Regions from separate parts of the Paenibacillus sp. PDC88 genome, predicted to be linked through region 4. Evidence: riboswitches for the same ligand, from Rfam matches in the RefSeq annotation. Region 4 holds a riboswitch; each other region holds the start of a gene.
The links. Region 4 has a riboswitch for cyclic di-AMP ahead of BLW49_RS23385 (C40 family peptidase). Riboswitches for the same ligand answer to the same signal wherever they lie in the genome.
Positions count from the first base shown of each region.

Region 1: linked by a shared signal. The riboswitch ahead of BLW49_RS18100 (hypothetical protein) and the one ahead of BLW49_RS23385 (C40 family peptidase) in region 4 are both predicted to bind cyclic di-AMP.
Region 2: linked by a shared signal. The riboswitch ahead of BLW49_RS27360 (C40 family peptidase) and the one ahead of BLW49_RS23385 (C40 family peptidase) in region 4 are both predicted to bind cyclic di-AMP.
Region 3: linked by a shared signal. The riboswitch ahead of BLW49_RS01110 (C40 family peptidase) and the one ahead of BLW49_RS23385 (C40 family peptidase) in region 4 are both predicted to bind cyclic di-AMP.

Region 1 covers NZ_FNNT01000006.1:40,820-45,200, reverse strand. The annotation lists gene BLW49_RS18115 (urease accessory protein UreF) at 129-827, opposite strand; tRNA gene BLW49_RS18110 (tRNA-Leu) at 1,147-1,229, shown strand; gene BLW49_RS18105 (glutathione peroxidase) at 1,316-1,795, opposite strand; cyclic di-AMP (ydaO/yuaA leader) riboswitch at 2,172-2,395, shown strand; cyclic di-AMP (ydaO/yuaA leader) riboswitch at 2,536-2,693, shown strand; gene BLW49_RS18100 (hypothetical protein) at 2,834-3,247, shown strand; gene BLW49_RS18095 (HAD family hydrolase) at 3,460-4,113, shown strand; gene BLW49_RS18090 (serine hydrolase domain-containing protein) at 4,254-4,381, opposite strand, start outside.
Region 2 covers NZ_FNNT01000019.1:14,979-19,359, reverse strand. The annotation lists gene BLW49_RS27370 (M1 family metallopeptidase) at 1-405, shown strand, start outside; gene BLW49_RS27365 (hypothetical protein) at 418-1,239, shown strand; cyclic di-AMP (ydaO/yuaA leader) riboswitch at 1,546-1,687, shown strand; gene BLW49_RS27360 (C40 family peptidase) at 1,694-2,161, shown strand; gene BLW49_RS27355 (GNAT family N-acetyltransferase) at 2,287-2,784, shown strand; gene BLW49_RS27350 (c-type cytochrome) at 2,898-3,260, shown strand; gene BLW49_RS27345 (4a-hydroxytetrahydrobiopterin dehydratase) at 3,354-3,650, opposite strand; gene BLW49_RS27340 (hypothetical protein) at 3,892-4,185, opposite strand; gene motA (flagellar motor stator protein MotA) at 4,333-4,381, shown strand, end outside.
Region 3 covers NZ_FNNT01000001.1:269,189-273,569, reverse strand. The annotation lists gene glgD (glucose-1-phosphate adenylyltransferase subunit GlgD) at 1-240, shown strand, start outside; gene BLW49_RS01110 (C40 family peptidase) at 366-827, opposite strand; cyclic di-AMP (ydaO/yuaA leader) riboswitch at 834-971, opposite strand; gene BLW49_RS01105 (DUF11 domain-containing protein) at 1,312-3,006, opposite strand; gene BLW49_RS01100 (beta strand repeat-containing protein) at 3,003-4,381, opposite strand, start outside.
Region 4 covers NZ_FNNT01000010.1:20,950-25,330, forward strand. The annotation lists gene BLW49_RS23370 (YdhK family protein) at 1-505, opposite strand, end outside; gene BLW49_RS23375 (sensor histidine kinase) at 731-2,104, opposite strand; gene BLW49_RS23380 (four-helix bundle copper-binding protein) at 2,552-2,881, shown strand; cyclic di-AMP (ydaO/yuaA leader) riboswitch at 3,167-3,301, shown strand; gene BLW49_RS23385 (C40 family peptidase) at 3,307-3,786, shown strand.

The DNA.
Region 1 (4,381 bases), on a different contig from region 4:
TCTTTTGCGACAGCGTAAGGTGGAATTATGACGAAAAAAAGCACGCTGGCAGAGGAGGGGGCCAGGCGTGCTTTAGATAGGGAGGGGCTTGGGAGGCCCTGAAGAGGTGAGCTGGAGGGGCCTTAGGCTTAAGCTCTTGTATGTTCAATACCGGATTCGTGGAAGGGAAAGCCCGGTATGAGGGATTGCATTGACAGAATTGAGCTCTGGAAGGGCTGGAGGTTTGCGCTTCTGGCTCTGTTCCATTCTTCTTCGAGGTCACTGTCCAGTACGCTGGACAAGGCGTTGAGATCGCAGGTTTCGATTTTTAATAGTCGTCTTGCGTGAATCAGGCATACATCCTTGGCAGCATGAAGATAACCGGAAGCTGCATCGTCGGCGGTAACCTCAAGCTGAGTATTGATCCAGGCATGAACGACGGGGAGTGAGCCGACAGCATCATATCGATGGATAAGAGCTTCGAAATGCTCAAAGTCCATCCATGGATGCAGCGCTTTAGACAGTTTGATGAGGCGTTTTCCCATGGCTCTGGAGGATTCCCGTTTGTAAGCAGGGGTTCGCTTGACGTGAAGCATCTTATCAATGAGGGCGATTCTCCACTCATCCTTCTGCTCTACTGCTGTGTAGATGGCCTTGATTGCCATGCCTTCCAACTGCACAAGACTTGGATGCAGCTCACATCGCATGAATGTCTCCAGGTCGGTAGTCGTTTGGATCGTACCTTCCTCGATGTATGACTTAAGTCCGAAGGAATGAGAGAATCCTCCGACTTGAAGTGAGGAATCAAGCAGTTTTACATAATCAAGAAGCTTATTTCCTCTGTTCACCAGATTCGCCCCCTTATTGTGTTAAACGCGATAACCATCTTGGGTGAATTTGAATGTTATGTATATGTCAATTTATCTTTGAATATCGTTATGTTTGATATGTATTTTCACATAAACATCCTTATAATGTCAATAATAAAACGGAATAATATCCTATAAACAGTTAAATACCTATTTTTAATGTAATATATATTAACACTGACTTAACTTTACAGCCTTCTCTAAAAATTAAAAAATATATTTTAAAATAATCACTTTACTTATGATTGATAAGTGTGTATAATATATTTTGTTGGCAAGAAAATGCTATACAAGATGCGCGGTCGTGGTGGAATGGCAGACACGCTATCTTGAGGGGGTAGTGGGTGTATACCCGTGGAGGTTCGAGTCCTCTCGACCGCATCATACGAAAGAGCTTGAAGCAATTTGCTTCAAGCTCTTTTTTTTGCTCCCATTGTGGGTTTCGACGGGGATTACATGCAGAATACTCATTTTAACAGCTTGGCGATATCCGATTCAATCTTGTCCGGTGTCGTTTGTGGACTGTATCTTTTTACAATATTTCCGTTCTGATCGATAAGGAATTTGGTGAAATTCCACTTAATTGCTTTGGAGCCAAGTATACCTGGTGCATTGTCCTTCAAGTGCTTGAATAGCGGATGTGCCTCATCTCCGTTGACTTTAATCTTCTCAAACATCGGGAAGCTCACACCATAGTTCATTTGACAGAACTCCGCGATTTCATCATTTGAGCCTGGTTCTTGTTCGGCAAATTGGTTGCTGGGGAAACCGAGAATTTCAAAGGACTGGTCATTGAATTTGTCATATAGCTCCTGCAGTCCTTTGTATTGAGGGGTTAATCCGCACTTGCTTGCTGTATTTACGATCAAGAGTACTTTTCCTTTGTACTCCTCCATACTTAACTTCTGGCCTTTAAGTGTATTCACTTGGTATTGATAAATCGACATGCCTTCATCCATCCTTTCTATAAATTTGGAATATAAATGATGCTTGTATTGCCGTTCCTCATCAATCTCTTTATATATATTGATAACAATTTAATTTTAAACAATATATGGAGAAAGTCAAACAAAGCTTAAGAATTGAGGAGGACGATTGTCGAAGGTAAACTTAGGCATTAGAATTAAACGAAATAACGAGATAAACTGAGAACAGATAAGCTGCATGCATATTGATGAATGTTTTACTCTTATTCTATCCAAAAACAACGCTAAATCGTCAAGATGAGCCGCTGAAGGAGCTTTACATCGATTTTCAACGGGTGTATGATTCATATCGTAAATCTTGAGCAAACGAACAACCGTTTATTTAAATAGTTTCTCATTGCTATGATCGCTTAATTTCTGCCTAATATGGCGGAGAGCGGGGGAACCAGAGTAAGGCAGCGTGCTTGATTCGGTGTGAGAGCCGAATGATACACGATGCATGGGGTGAATTCTGAACCGAAGATTCATGTGGAATGTCATATGGAATCATCAGGAACAGATAGGACGACTCTCACCGTCCGAATCCGACAGCTAACCTCGTAAGCTGTACAGAGCTGAACTAGAGATGTGGAAGAGATGCAAGGTTCTTTCCTTCACTTAGCTTAACGTGAATATTCTCTAGGTATCGTCTGTGCCAACGTTTGAGAGAGGAATGATAAATCTTGTGAGCGATCAGCCACAGAGGTTTAATCCTCTGTGGTTTTATTTATGCGCTGAATTTTTGTTGATCCAAAAAGCGGGGGACCCAGATGTGGATGCATCGATCCATGGGGTGAATTTCATGGCTATTGCCGTGAATAGGGCAATCTCTCTTGTCCGAATCCGACAGCTAACCTCGTAAGCGTAACAAAGGGAGAGGCAGCAAGCCGAGTAGCGCCTATATCACAGGTCATGTTTTGCCATGTTCTGATATATAGGTGGGAGAGCACCGGGCATGCCTTTGATCGTCGGTGTTCTTTTTTTGTTGTCTTTTTCTATTACAGGGAGGAAATGATTGTAATGAGTGATGAAGTTATTTTAGTTACGGCGCCAAATGAAGCGGCCAGAAATTTTATTCGATTATTAATGTACAAGAAGCTTTCTTTTGCTGTTCTGACGAACAGTGCACAGGAAGAGAAGCAGGTCAAACGGCTTGGAGTAGAGCACATTATACGTATGGATACGGCGTTTACAAGTAAATGGCTGCTGCCTAATGCGGCGGTAGGACGTATTTTTATTTTTGAGAACAGCTTGAATCTGACCTGCCGGTTTTTGCAAATATGCAGACCCTGGACACGTAAGCCGATTACCATTATTACACAGCTGAATCATCCTCGCGGAGTATACCGCGGTATGGGCGCAGACCACGTTATTTTTACAATCAAGGGCGAAGTAGGATTTCTGTTAAATGGAGAACGGGCTGCCGTTAATTAATTGATCTGCACGCACACAGCGATAGAAGCAGGAGGCTGCGGCTTATGGCTAGTGTAGGTGCTTACTATACAGTTTGCGTAATTAGATACAGGATTGATATACTGGAGTTAAAGGAAACATAGCATGTGAGACTCGTGATATAAGCATGGGTCTCTTTTTCTATATTTACAGATAGAAAGGTAGAGAATGGCATTATGGGGAAGTTTGATCATGTGAAATGGCTCTTTTTTGATATAGGAGATACACTCGTAAATGAATGGGTTCCCGTTGATCACATTATCGGCCAATTTGTGAGAGAAGCAAATGGACTCGGGTATAACATTACAATGGAGGACGTACGCAGCAAATTTATTCAGAGCTATTCCAATTACATAGCTTCTCCCATGCAGTATGCGATTTCGGAGCTTGTGCCTTCCGAGGAGGACAGAGAGTATATCAAGCCTAGGCTTAAGTTTCAAAAGGAGCTTGAGGAGCCTTACGCTGAAGCTCGGTCTGTTCTTGAGCAGCTGGGTGAACGCTATAGGATCGGTATCGTGGCTAACCAAAGTCCGGGTACGGAAGCGCGGCTGGAGAAATATGGACTTCGTTCTTATGTGGATGTTATCGCGTGTTCGGCCGAACAAGGCTTGTCTAAACCAGATGTGCGCTTATATCAATATGCATTGAAAACAGCCGGAGCTGAGCCCTCGGAATCCATCATGATCGGCGATCGTATTGATAATGATATTATCCCAGCCAAATCACTTGGAATGATTACGATTCGAATTATGCAGGGTTACGGCCGCTATCAGCCTTCCACTGATGATAAGGATACGCCGGACTATACTGTGAATGATCTGAACGCACTGACGGCCCTGCTTCTATAAACCTAATAATAAACTGAGGCTTATACAGCAGATAGTAGCTGCTGTGCAGGAACTGCGCTCCAATGGTTAGCCGCAAGCTAACAGCTGGGGTGCAGTTTTCCTGCGTTCAGGGAGTTGGTTCAAGAATGAGTCAGGCGGCTTTATTCTAAAATAGGCAGGACATCTTCCCACACTGCGTCAAGGATAGACTGTATACGATCTTCCTCACTGTTAACAGCAATCACGGCTCTCCGGTCCGGTATGATAACGAGCAGCTGGCCGTGTGCAC
Region 2 (4,381 bases), on a different contig from region 4:
GACACCTATTTTGACCAATATATTTATGGCAGCCAAATGGCTGATTTCTCCGTAGATTCCATCGCCATCAAGGAACAGGGGACATCCGAGGAGCCAAGCTATATTTCCTCGATCAGAGTGGCGAAGAATGCAGGCGATTACTCAGAGATTCCTATCGTATTTACTTTTGCAGACGGGCATATGATTCGCAAGGTATGGGACGGTAAAGGTGGAGAAATCATCTACAACCTGACTTACAAATCTCCGCTGGATTGGGCAATGGTTGATCCTGAGTACTCCATCACACTTGAGAACAAGCATATGAACAACTACTTAAAAGCTGAAGGAGATGAAGTATTGGAGACCCGGTTTAATATCAGTATTACCAAAGTGTTGGAGCTCTTGCTCGGAAGTCTGTCATGGTGAGGTGTATAGTGGATGAAATCTTATCTCTCCGAAGGTTTTAAGTTAGTGAAGCGTCATTTTCTAATCGTCATCTTCTTGTTTCTGTACCAGCTGCTATGGGGTGTTCTTCTGTACAAAGTCGTGTCCTCTGCGGTCATCCCCTTGCTTATGCGCTATCCAGATCCCCCTCCTCATGAGCTCAGCCAGATCTTGTTCTGGTTAGAGGGGCAGATCAGCTTGAGCACCAGCTCCACAGTCCATGAATATGTATGGCTGCTTGTCCTCATGTTCATTTTAAGGATGCTCATTACTCCACTGATTCGGGCGGGTCTGTTCCACAGCCTTCATGAAGAGTCAAGCACCAAAGGCTTCTCCTTTTTTCGAGGGACACTTAAGCACTGGAAAAAGACATCGTTACTCTATCTCATTGAGATCATATTGCTGCTGCTGCCTGCCTACTGGATCCTTCCAAAGGTGCTCCCCATTCTCATGAATGCAGTCTACAATCAGAATCTTCTTCTGCAGGCGGCTCCTTACGTCATCTTATGGATCGTTTATGCCTACATCATCAAGCAGCTGCTCCTATATGTCCAGTTTGGACTGACAGGCAATCGAAGCGGCCTTGGTGCTGTATGGATCTGCCTCCGTCATGCACTTCCTGTCACTGGAGTTGCCCTGACACTTAGCACACTTGCCATTCTGCTGTTCAGTGCTTTCACGGCCGTATCTCTCATATGGACAGGACTTTTAGCCCTGATTCTTCAGCAGTCTTATCATCTCGTTCGATCACTCATCAATGTATGGAAGATTAGTTCTCAATTCAGTATTTGGCGATCCAATAGCGAAGATGCCTGAATTTATTGTCTCAATTAATATCCTACCTCTCTTGTCCAAACCGCACTCCAGCGCGAATACAACGCTTTCATAGCAGAAATTAAGTCCGACTGCTTAACGTCAAAAAAGTTCACAAGTCTCGCTCTTTTCCTAGAGTGAGGCTTGTTTTTTGTAATATTTTATCTAAAAAACGATTGCCAAATTTACACAATCTCTGTTACAATAGGCCCAGAACTTCTAGTAACAACTTTGTAATAATTGTTGTAACTTTTACTAACTAACTAAGTACATAGTCTTACAAGAGTGAGCGACTTTCACAGGTGCACATCATTAGAACAGCCAAATTCCTGGCATCTGGGAAGCGGGGGAACCACTTTTATGGGTGAATTGATCTCGCAACGTAAGTGATCATAGGGGAACCTTCTACCGAATCCTTAAGCTAACCTCGCAGGCATTGGAAGGGGATTATTTTTTCTTGAAAAAGTCACTAACTGCTGCAGCACTGAGTCTTGCTATTGCATTCTCCATCGGAACAGGAAGTGCATTCGCCGATTCCAAAATGGACAAGGTCATTGATAACGCTAAGGGAACCGAATATAAATATGGCGGTACGACTTTAAACGGATTTGATTGCTCTGGTTTTACCATGTATGTATTTGATAAACTCGGCATCGATCTGCCTCATCAATCTGGTTCTCAATACAAAATGGGCAAGTCTGTATCCCGTTCTGAGATGAGACCTGGCGACCTTGTATTTTTTAACACAAGCGGAAATGGTGTATCCCATGTCGGCATCTTCGTAGGTGACGGTAAATTTGCACATGCTTCCTCCTCCAAAGGAGTTATTATCAGCAAGCTGGACGAGAGCTACTATGAGAAACGTTACATTGGTGCAAAACGTATCATGAGTACGGAAGAATACGAAACTGCTGCATTAGATTAAGCAACATTGTGCTGGAACGACCCTATAGCTCGAAGATTAGATTACTAAATAGTAATCCATCTTCGGGCTTTTTATATTATATTAGGGATGACTATTGGATGAGGGATGGCAAAGGAGACGATGACATGACGCAGAAAGGAACGACCTTTCATGCCCTTCCTATGAGTGAAGAGCATGCAGCTGAGATCTGCACTTGGCAGTACGAACCTCCTTATAACATATACGGCTGGCTGCCCTGGGAGCAGATGAAGGCACTTGAGATTGAATTCGGCGACCCTAAGCTCCGAGATACACAGTATTTATCCATTGTAAATGATACTGGTGAGCTATATGGCTTCGCACAATTATTTCCTCTAGCCGGTGTGACCCGGCTTGGTCTAGGCTTGAGACCTGACCTGTGTGGGCAGGGGTTAGGGGCTCCCTTTGTAAGCACCATTGTACAGGAGGCTGCTTCCCGGCAGCCGCAGAATGAGATTGATCTTGAAGTTCTCACCTGGAATAAAAGAGCGATCCGCACTTATGAAAAAGCGGGATTTACCATTCATGATACCTATGAGCGTCTTACACCGGAGGGTCCTAAGTTGTTCTTCTGTATGGTGTATACCGGAGTAAAACTCAAATAGACATGATTGTCTCTCCTAACTTTTGTTTAAATATTTACCATAAAATACTATGAAGCAGGTTCATGATCCTTTATAATAAATGAAGGATTGTACATAGTAGGAGGACACAACGAATGAAGAAATGGATCATGAGTGGGTTATTTTTCTTCGCTTGCGCTTTTGCCCTCGTGTTAATGTTTACGGTTCCAGGAAGAGAACATGTGGCTGAAGAGGAACAGCCTCCGGCAATGCCCGAGGTAACGCTAGACGCTGCGGCTGCTGAGGAGAAGGCGAAGGCAAGCTGTATTACTTGTCACGGTAACCAACTGGAAGGCGGTATGGGACCGTCACTGCAAACCATTGGTGCAGAGCATGATGCCAATAAGCTGTACCAGATTATTAGTGAAGGCACAAGCGGCGGGATGCCGGCGTTTGAAGGTCAGCTCACAGAAGAAGAGATTGCGAACCTTGCTTTGTGGCTGGCCGAGAAGAAGTAGAATCATATAACTTAAATAAAACACGCCTGCAAGAGTTTGTATCTGTCATCAGAACGCACTCCTACAGGCGTGTTTTGTTAATTCCATTGCAGCTTAATTTTGCATCATTCTATCGTAAGCTTCATTATATTGTTGTGCTTCTTTAATATCGATCGCTGTTATTCCTCCATCATCCCATGAAGTGAGCCGCAGTGTGACCACTTTATGATCGATGGTGATAAAAGGGTGATGATTGAATGCTTCGGATATTAATCCGACTTCATCAACAAAGGCAATCCCCTTCATGAAGCTGGTAAACGTGAACTTACGGACAATCCAGCGCCCCTCTTCGTATTCCCAGCCCTCAAGTTTATCTAGATGAGCTTCTACTTCCTCTTGTGTAAAGACCATCGCTTCAATCTAACCTCCTTGATAAGACGTACTTACATTCAGCAGACCCGGTGCCTCACGTAAATACAGGCACTGCAATAAATGCAGTAAAAGAATGCTAAGCATATCAGCAAGCTTAGGTGCAATTCTATCTCTATATTTACTGATATCTTACAATAAGGAACCGTTTGCTATCTGGTAAACGGCTTATCGTGTTCCATCTTATCATGTAAGCGATCCTAATTCCAGCGCCCCATTAGCCCTAAATCAGGGTTACAAAGTCCAGTTCATCCTCGCCTATCAATATATTCAGACGATGATTTTCCTTATCGTGAATCACGACCCCACTTCCAACCGTGATCATGGATTCGCTTCCCAGCGCGTAGAACAAATCTTCTGCAAGCGCTTCATCCACCTCGCGTCGGTCTGCGGCTCCAAGCCGCTCCCAGTCCTCTTCTTCCATCTCGAAGAAAGTATATCGATCCGGAATTTTTGCAATAGCCTTTATCAAATCTTCTAATATGTCGCTATACTCACGTCCATGTTTTACGCCCATATGTGTGTTCACTCCATTTTTAGTATCGTGTTTCTATTATACCGGAAAATTAACCCTTCACAAAAATGAATAACGTGTCGATAAATATTATAAATCAAAGGGATATCTTGAAAGGATTCAGATTAAATCTCATGGATGAGGTGTATGATGGAAATTTCAACAATTATTGGACTGATACTAGGGTTAGTGTCCCTAG
Region 3 (4,381 bases), on a different contig from region 4:
TTAATTGCGAATGGATGCGTTATTGGGGGAACGGTGGAGAACAGTATCATTTTTAGGGGTGTTAAGATACATAGCGGGGCGCGAATACGTAACTCGATTATTATGCAGAAATGCGTAATTGAGGAGAATGCGGTGCTTGAGAACGTGATATTGGATAAGGATGTACACTTGTCTGCGGATCGCAGGTTGATCGGTGATGCCAAGAAGCCCTATGTCATTGCGAAGAGCAGCCAAATCTAAACGTAATGCTCCAAGCCCTTGCTGTGTCATATACATCAGAAGGTCCAGGAATCATTCCTGGACCTTCTTCATTTATTTTATATGCTTGTACTATTGTTTGAACGATAATATATCGGGTAATGTAATTATAATCCAGCTCTCTCAGCAGAGGCCGGGCTCAGTATTCTTTTGGCTCCGTAGTACTTGGAGCTCCAGTATCCTTTGTTAATCGGTGTAATGGCGATCCCTTTGGATGAGGTAGCGGACACAAATTGATTGTTGCCAAGGTAAATTCCCACATGTGAAACACCGGATCCGCTGGTATTAAAGAAGACAAGATCTCCCTTTACAAGCTCGGATTTCTTGATAGCCTGTCCTTTATGGAATTGCTGTTTGGAGCTGTGAGGCAGATTCACACCAAGCTGCTTATATACATAACGAGTAAATCCGGAGCAATCGAATCCGGATAGAGTGGAACCACCAAATTGGTAAGGTATGCCTACGGTATTGTTAACTGTTTTAGATAGAATAGATGCGGATGCTTCTGTAACTCCTGCGGAGAATAATAGAGCGAACCCTAGTGCCGCTGCTGTTAGTGTCTTTTTCAAAGTAAATAATACTCCTTCCAATGCCTGCGAGGTTAGCTAAGGATTCGGTTGAAGGTTCCCTATGATCACTTTAATATTGATCAATTCACCCATAAATGGTCGGGTCCCCCGCTTCTTGGTGCGAGAATTCGGCAGTTATCAGTCATACACCTAATGATTTCGACAACGAAAGTGACATTAATGATTACGAAATTGTTACTTTATCTACTTTTGGATTTTATCATTCACTGGTATATTTATCAACTCTCTTTTCCGAAGTTTGGCATAGTTTTTTCGTTGTTGTGTAAAATAAATCGTGAAGTGCTCGTTAAACCGAAGGTATAGGAACTTTGGAAGGTGTTCATTCGTTCATAAATTTCTGACAAACTTGTCATTAGTTTTTGTCGAATTTAGTAGATTGAGGAGTTAAGTATCATCCAAGAATAGAAAATCCCTCACTTCCAGGATTGAAGTGAGGGATTTTCATATGATGAGTATGATATTTCTATTCATCGTGCTGCTCGATTACAATGATATATTCGTTCGAGTGAACTTCCAGTGTATATTCCTTGTTCTCAAACAAATAAGTAAATAATACAGTAACGTACCCTTTTAACAAATCGGATGGCAGAAGTCCTTCGATATTCACACGAACGATATATTCAATCTCTGCATATTGTCCCGGCTCAAGAACCCCTATGATGAGTATCCCGTCTATCAAATCTTGTATTGAGAAGGGCTTTATGGTCCCATCCTGGAAGTGCAAGATTCCCCTCATAAGCGCTGTACCCGGTGGAATGAGACCTCGCAGCGATAGAGCTGCTGCAAGATTTCCCGTATTGCGAACCAAGATTCGTATGGTGACCTCATCACCCCGCTCAACCCGGACAGGCTGTGAAGTGAGCTCCGCCTGAATAACAGGTGCAAGAAATAATACCTGGACCTCTGTCTCCTCACGAAGCGAGACCGTTCTGCTATCGGTCAGTCGATACGTAAACTGGAGAGCTGCTTGATTGATCAGATTCATCTGCGTAAATCGGGAATAGGGGGTGAAGGATACAAGGGCTCGGTACGTAATGACCGTTCTGGATCCAGGAAACAAAGTACCCAGCCTTATGCCTAGCACAGGATTGGCATTGTGAACCTCGACCCCGTTGATTTGAACCGAATAATCTTCGAAGATAAGACCTTGTGGAAAATTCATATAGTAAACAGCCTCGATCGGGAGATCCCCTTCATTTAGTATCACAGCAGTAAACTGTACAGCGCCTCCATAGGTGACTTGACCAGGCATGACCGTTACGACCATGTTCACGACGGGTTCAACTGGGGAAAGAACGACTTCATTGGAACTGGTCTGTACAGGCACGCCGTCAGAGGTGTAAGCAACGAGTACTTCGCTCGATAAAGGACTACTAACGCTGAGCACACGAACTTGGTATGTCAGCTGTACAACCTCTCCAGGATTAATGACGGGAAGTATAAAGCCTTGAACAGGATCAAGACCCGGAGAGATGATACCGTTAAGTATCACACTCCCCGGAACAAAGCTCATTCCTGCAGAGAGCACTACGCTCAATCTCGCATTGAGCACGGGTACGGAGCCTGTATTTTGAATCGTTACAGTAAAAGTAATAACATCTCCAACAAAGGTTTGAAGCGTGTTGGCACGCTGAGATATGGTCAGCTGCGCATTGGCAATTGCAATCCGCACACCGTTAGAAGTGACGTATCTCGTGATGGTTCGACCATCCAAAGTTTGAAAAGTATACGCTGCACTTGCCACATTGAAGATCTCGTTAGAAGGCGGAAGGCTGGTGACAATGGCTTGAAAACTGATATTGGCTGCTGAGCTGCTGGCAACGATACCTATATTCAGAGGTGAAGAAATGTCTACACCCGGAAGAGGCTGCCCATTCCGAAGCACACTGTTAACAATAAATTGCAGACCTTCCGGGATCGCATCCTGCACAATAACCTCTGCATCGGCGTTCCCTGTGTTAGCAATGTTCAGCTCGTATGTGATGATGCTGCCTAATGCAGCTTGCGTAACGGAAGCTGATTTTTGAATCGTGATTACCGGGCCGGTTAGTGGAATGCTCACCAGGTTGGAATAAGCTACACCACCTGTTGCTCCTGATATAAAAGTAACCGACGTTTGGTTCTGAAGAAGGCGTTCCTGATTCGGATCCAGGCTCATATCAAGACAACCTGCACCTGGAATGTAACTGCGACAGAGGTACCTTCTTCGATCGTTCCTACATTGATGCCTGAATTTGGATTGGCTGAAGGTCTTGGTACACCGTCTACGGTAACACTGCCTGTGACAAAAATTGTGCCAATTGGTACAGGGTCAACCATGATGACATTGTTCACTTCTGTAATCCCGTTATTGGTAATAACGACAGTATATGTGATGACATCTCCCACGACAGCATCAATTGCAGGGGAGCTCTTCACTACAGTAACATCTGGCGATGATACCGGAATAACCAGCACATTAGAGCTGATGGTTCCATACAATACACGCCCATCTGGCGGTGAGTACGTATAATTGCCGGTCGCTTGATTGACTAACTGCTGAGGATTCGGCAGCGTATCAACAACAACTTGAAGGGTAACGGTAATGGATACGCTATTTCCAGGCTGTACCAGCCCGACTGGTATGCCGGTGCCCGGATTTGCTCCCGGTTGCGGAACTCCATTAATGAGTACGCTGTTCGGAATGAGCACGGTGCCTGTTGGCAAGTCATCAAACAAGACCATATCTGCTGGCAGATTGCCGTTATTCGTCAAGCTCAGGAAATACACAATTGTATCCCCAACGGTCGCGTTGGATGAGCTTGCCGTTTTGACGAGATTCAAGATCGGCTGATAGATTGCAGTAGATACCGTATTGGAATAAGAAGCTCCCGTAAAGGTTCCTGTTGTAAAGCTGATCGATGATTGGTTCTCAATAATATATGGCGCTGGGGGCAAAGCATTGATACTGACTGCAAAATTAACGGTTGCTGATGCTCCGGGTGCAAGTGTACCGATGCTGATCCCTCCGGCTGGATTTGCACTAGGCTGGGTAACGCCATTAATCGTAACACTGCCAGGAACGAAGCTGCTCTGGGACGGAAGAACATCAGATAGAACCGCGTTACTGACATTTGTAATCCCGTTATTGGTAATTACAACACTGTAAGTTATGGTATCGCCAACCACTGCTGTAGGCACCGAGACACTCTTGACTAATGAAACATTCGGCGAAGAGACCGGAATCTGCAGCAGATTGGAAGCAAAGGAGCCATTTAACGTACGGCCGTCAGGCAATGTATAAGTAAAGGTTGAATTCGCCTGGTTGGATAGCTGCTGGCTTACAGGCAGGCTGTCTACCGTTACAGAGAAGAGGACAGTAGCTGTTGTCGAGATGACCCCGAGGTCAATACCTGCAGCCGGATTTGCACCTGCTATAGGAGCTCCATTTACAATGACGCTGTTAGGGACCAGTGTTGTTCCGGCGGGAATGTTATCAGTAAGAATGACATTAGCTCCATAATTACCTTCATTCGAGTATACGATGCTGTAAA
Region 4 (4,381 bases):
TATACACCGTTGTTCTTTCAGCAGAGTCAATTTTTACAGTTGCACCCTCCATACCTTCCATGTGAGATGCCTCTGTTTGCACTTCAGCCCCAGGCGCTAATGGTTCTTCACCTGCATCAATTAGTTCTTCATGAATTACCCATTTATGATTTTCTACGGGTTCTCCACCTGTAGTCGGGGTATAAGAAATCGCATAGGCTGTAGTATCATAAGCACCAACAATAGTTGCTTCAGCGCCTTTCATTCCCTCCATATGCCCTTCTTTAATAATTGCTTTAGTACCGACAGGATACTTAGGATTTTCTGCTTCCTTTAGATACTCTGGTACTTCACCTGAAGTCGAATGGTTCATCTCAGAGTGATCCATTCCTGTATTTTCTTCTGTACCTTGATTCATGTCCGTATTTCCATTTTGATTTTCATCATTAGCGCCACCGCACGCAGAAAGCATGAGCGCTGTGATTAGTGTAATAATACCGATCATCAATTTTTTGTTTTTGAACATAATTAATTCCTCCTTTATTTACCCTCACTATAACCACTAAATTTGCAGAAAATATGGAGCAGTTAGACATAAAACCTTACAGACGACACATTTTTAATTAAACAAATTCCAAAGTCATTTTAAATATTTCCTGGAAGGTGTACATAATATACATAAAAAAGTTATTTTGAAATAAGAATTTTCTTCTAAAAAATTAAGAAAAGAGCACTAGCAAAGTGCTCTTCTCTAATATTCCTTTTCTAAATACACTTCAAATCTTGTTCCTTTCCCTACTTCACTAGATACACGAATAGATCCATTGTGTAACTCAACCAACATTTTCGTTATGGCAAGTCCTAGACCGGTTCCTCCATGTTCTCTCGACCTTGATTTCTCGACCCGGTAAAATCTTTCAAATAAGAAGGGTAGTTCTTCTTTTGAAATTCCTGATCCCGTATCTGTAACCGAAATACATACCATATTATTATTAACTTGCTGTGCTGATACTTCTATAGAGCCCTCCTTCGTATACCGAATGGAGTTATCCAATAAGTTCAAAAAGATTTGTTCAAGTCGACCAGGATCCCCACTAACTATAAACGTTGAGTCGATATGATTTTTAATTGTTATCCCTTTGTTCTCCGCTCTCATTGACACTTTATTGACAACTTGTTCTATAATTTTACTGATACATACCGAATCTTTATATAGTGTCAATTTACCTTCTTCCATCTTAGATAAATCGAATAAATCAATAATCAAGCGATTAAGCCGTTTAGCTTCCTGTGATATGATCTCTAAGTACTTTTTCATATCTTCTTCCGTCTCATAAAGTCCCTTTGATATTACGTTCGCATAACCTTCAAGGTACATAATCGGTGTTTTAAGTTCGTGTGAGATATTAGCAAAAAACTCAGTACGTGTATCTTGATATCGTTGCAGGTCTTTTGCAAGATCATTTATTGCAGCTGCTAATGAACCAATTTCATCCTTAGTACTCACTTCTACTCTACTATCAAGATGACCAGCAGCTATTTTTCTAGTAGCTTTCTCCATTTGAACCAAAGGTCCAGACATCTTTCTTGATAAAAAAAATGAAACACCCACCGCTATGATAAAACCGATCAATCCAGTTAAACATAAGAGCTGCCTCACCTCCAGTATAGAGGCATTAACGATATCAAGAGAAGAAATCACAAGAACTCCACCCCCAATATCCAACAATGGTTTACCAGAGATTAGGTAGGATTCTCCATTCTCAGCACTATAGTTTATCATTAATGATTCTCCGTTAAGCAATCTATTGATTTCAGTTGCGGTAATGAAATTTACATGATTATTAGAGGCCTTACTTGATTTTCCTAATAATTCCCCTTGCCTATCTAAAACAAAGATCTCCACCTTCGAAAATTCTGCCATAGTGGATATCAAATCTGTAGGTATGCTCTTACTAGAATGTACCATTTCAACAAAATGAGATGCCATTTCGGCCACATCTTGTTCTGATTTTTGATAATACATATTCGAAAAGATTTTATCAACGACATATCCCAAGGAAAGCAGAACCACTAACAGCAGAGATACGATAATAATTCCTAATTTAAAAGCTATTCGATTCATTTTGATGACCACCGTTCTATTAATTTTTCCAGATATATGACTTAAATTATTTATCAAATATTTCAAGTAGTAATGTTTTTCAAAATTCTATTGTAATTTCGAAACCCATGATCTCCTTAAAACCCAAACGTTTATCCACCATAAGCATAAGATTGTTTATTATTATTATACGCCTGAACTTTGAATATTTTGTGCATAAGCCATGACTTACCGATTTAAAGTTCTTAGTTCTGGCTATAGTTAGCTTTTCAAAGTGATATTTATACTTCGAACTAATCATTGATTAAATTAGCTTTTAGAAAATAGATTTTTTATTTTCACTCGTTATCTCCACATATTCTGCACATTTTTGGTTAATTTACATTCAAGTCCTTGAGTATGTATCGAGGATTAATTGTAAATAGTAATTACGTATGTAAAAAATTAATCACTGAAAGGAGAATGGAAATGTCACATGAACAGTATAAACAATGTATAGAGGAATGCTTACGATGTATGGTGACTTGTAATCACTGCTACGATGCTTGTTTAAAAGAAGAAGACATTAAAATGATGGCAGAATGTATTCGTCTAGATCGGCTATGTGCCGACATCTGCTCTTTTGCTGCAACAGCAATGAGCAGCAATTCACCATTTATCAAAGAAATTTGCTCATTGTGTGCTGAGATATGCCAAGCATGTGGTGATGAGTGCAAAAAACATAGTCATGACCATTGCCAAAAATGTGCGGAAGCTTGTTTTAAATGTGCAGATGCATGTCGTAACATGGCTGCATAACATAAAAAAGTATACTACTTTTATAACCGCTCCCAGTAACTGGAGCGGTTATTTTTGATTAAATCTGAAACAGTTTTTGAAATAAAAAAAGACATATTAATTACAAATTTGTTATGATATTACCTGTCATAAAATATGACCCACTTCTTGTTAAGTTGTCGATTATTTATGAAAAACCTTTCTAAATTAAATAAATCCTCATGAAATCATAAGAAGCAACAAATTTTACAGGTTATAATTGACAAGTCTCGATTTATACACTACAGTTATTAGTGTTACAATATTTTAATTATTTTGCCGAATTTAAATTTATTTAAAACGGGGGAACCACTTTGGGTGAATTGTTCAAAATAGTGTTGAATATAGGTAACCTTCTACCGAATCCTTAAGCTAACTCCGTAGGCATCGAAGGGAGAATATTATACTTGAAAAAAATTATCATGTCTTTATTAGGGTCTGTTATTATTATTTCTTCTGGTACCACAAGTGCATTTGCTGATGACAAATCAAAATTACAATCAGAAGTCAGCCAAGTGGTAGGAACACCTTATAAATGGGGAGGAACGACCGCAGCAAGTGGCTTTGATTGCTCCGGCTTCATATTATACATATTTGATAAATTTAATCAAAACCTTCCTAGAACCTCAGCTGCTCAAGCTAAAACAGGCACTGCGGTAGCAAAAAGCAATTTAAGAACTGGGGATTTAGTTTTCTTCAATACAAGTGGAAAGGGAATATCTCATGCGGGAATTTACATAGGGGATGGACAATTTGCTCATTCTTCGAGCAGTAAAGGAGTAAGAGTAAGTAAACTCTCGGAAACATACTACAAGCAACGGTACGTTACAGCCAGAAGAACAATTGATGATAAGAGTTTTTCTAATATGGTTGATGACTCTCATTAAAGAGGGAAGGACAAGCTATATTTACAACCCCGCCCTTATGAAGGGGTTTTGACTGAATTATTTCGAATCAAATTTTGATACACAATCTGCCCGGCATCTTCATGAAATAAGCAGCCGATCGCTATGACCCATACGTTCTTACGTTTCCCGTTACTTAACGAAATGAAGCACCTGAAAAACAGAAACTGATTTGAACAAATTACAGTAATAACTTAAGTCTCTGTGCACATAAAAAACTCTACATTTTTTCTTTATAGATGCCACTTACCCCCGGATATTAACTTCCGGGGGTAAGTGGCGTCGGGAGATCTTAGTATATACTTTGCCTTGGATTCAATATTACTTTATAAATAGACTCTTAGTATAAAGAGAGAAAGTGCATTGATAAGTGTTAACTCGGTTTAAAGCATACGATGGTTCAGTTACCAAGTTCTCGAATTTATCGAAACCGTAGGTTGAGATTGCTTTTTCAGTAAGCCTGGTGTCGACACTTTACTCCATTAGCTACATTATCTGAAATAAAAAAATCGGATATTAGCTGGCACAAAATTAGCTAGTTACATATAGTGGGGTAAGCGTAAATATCGGGAACACA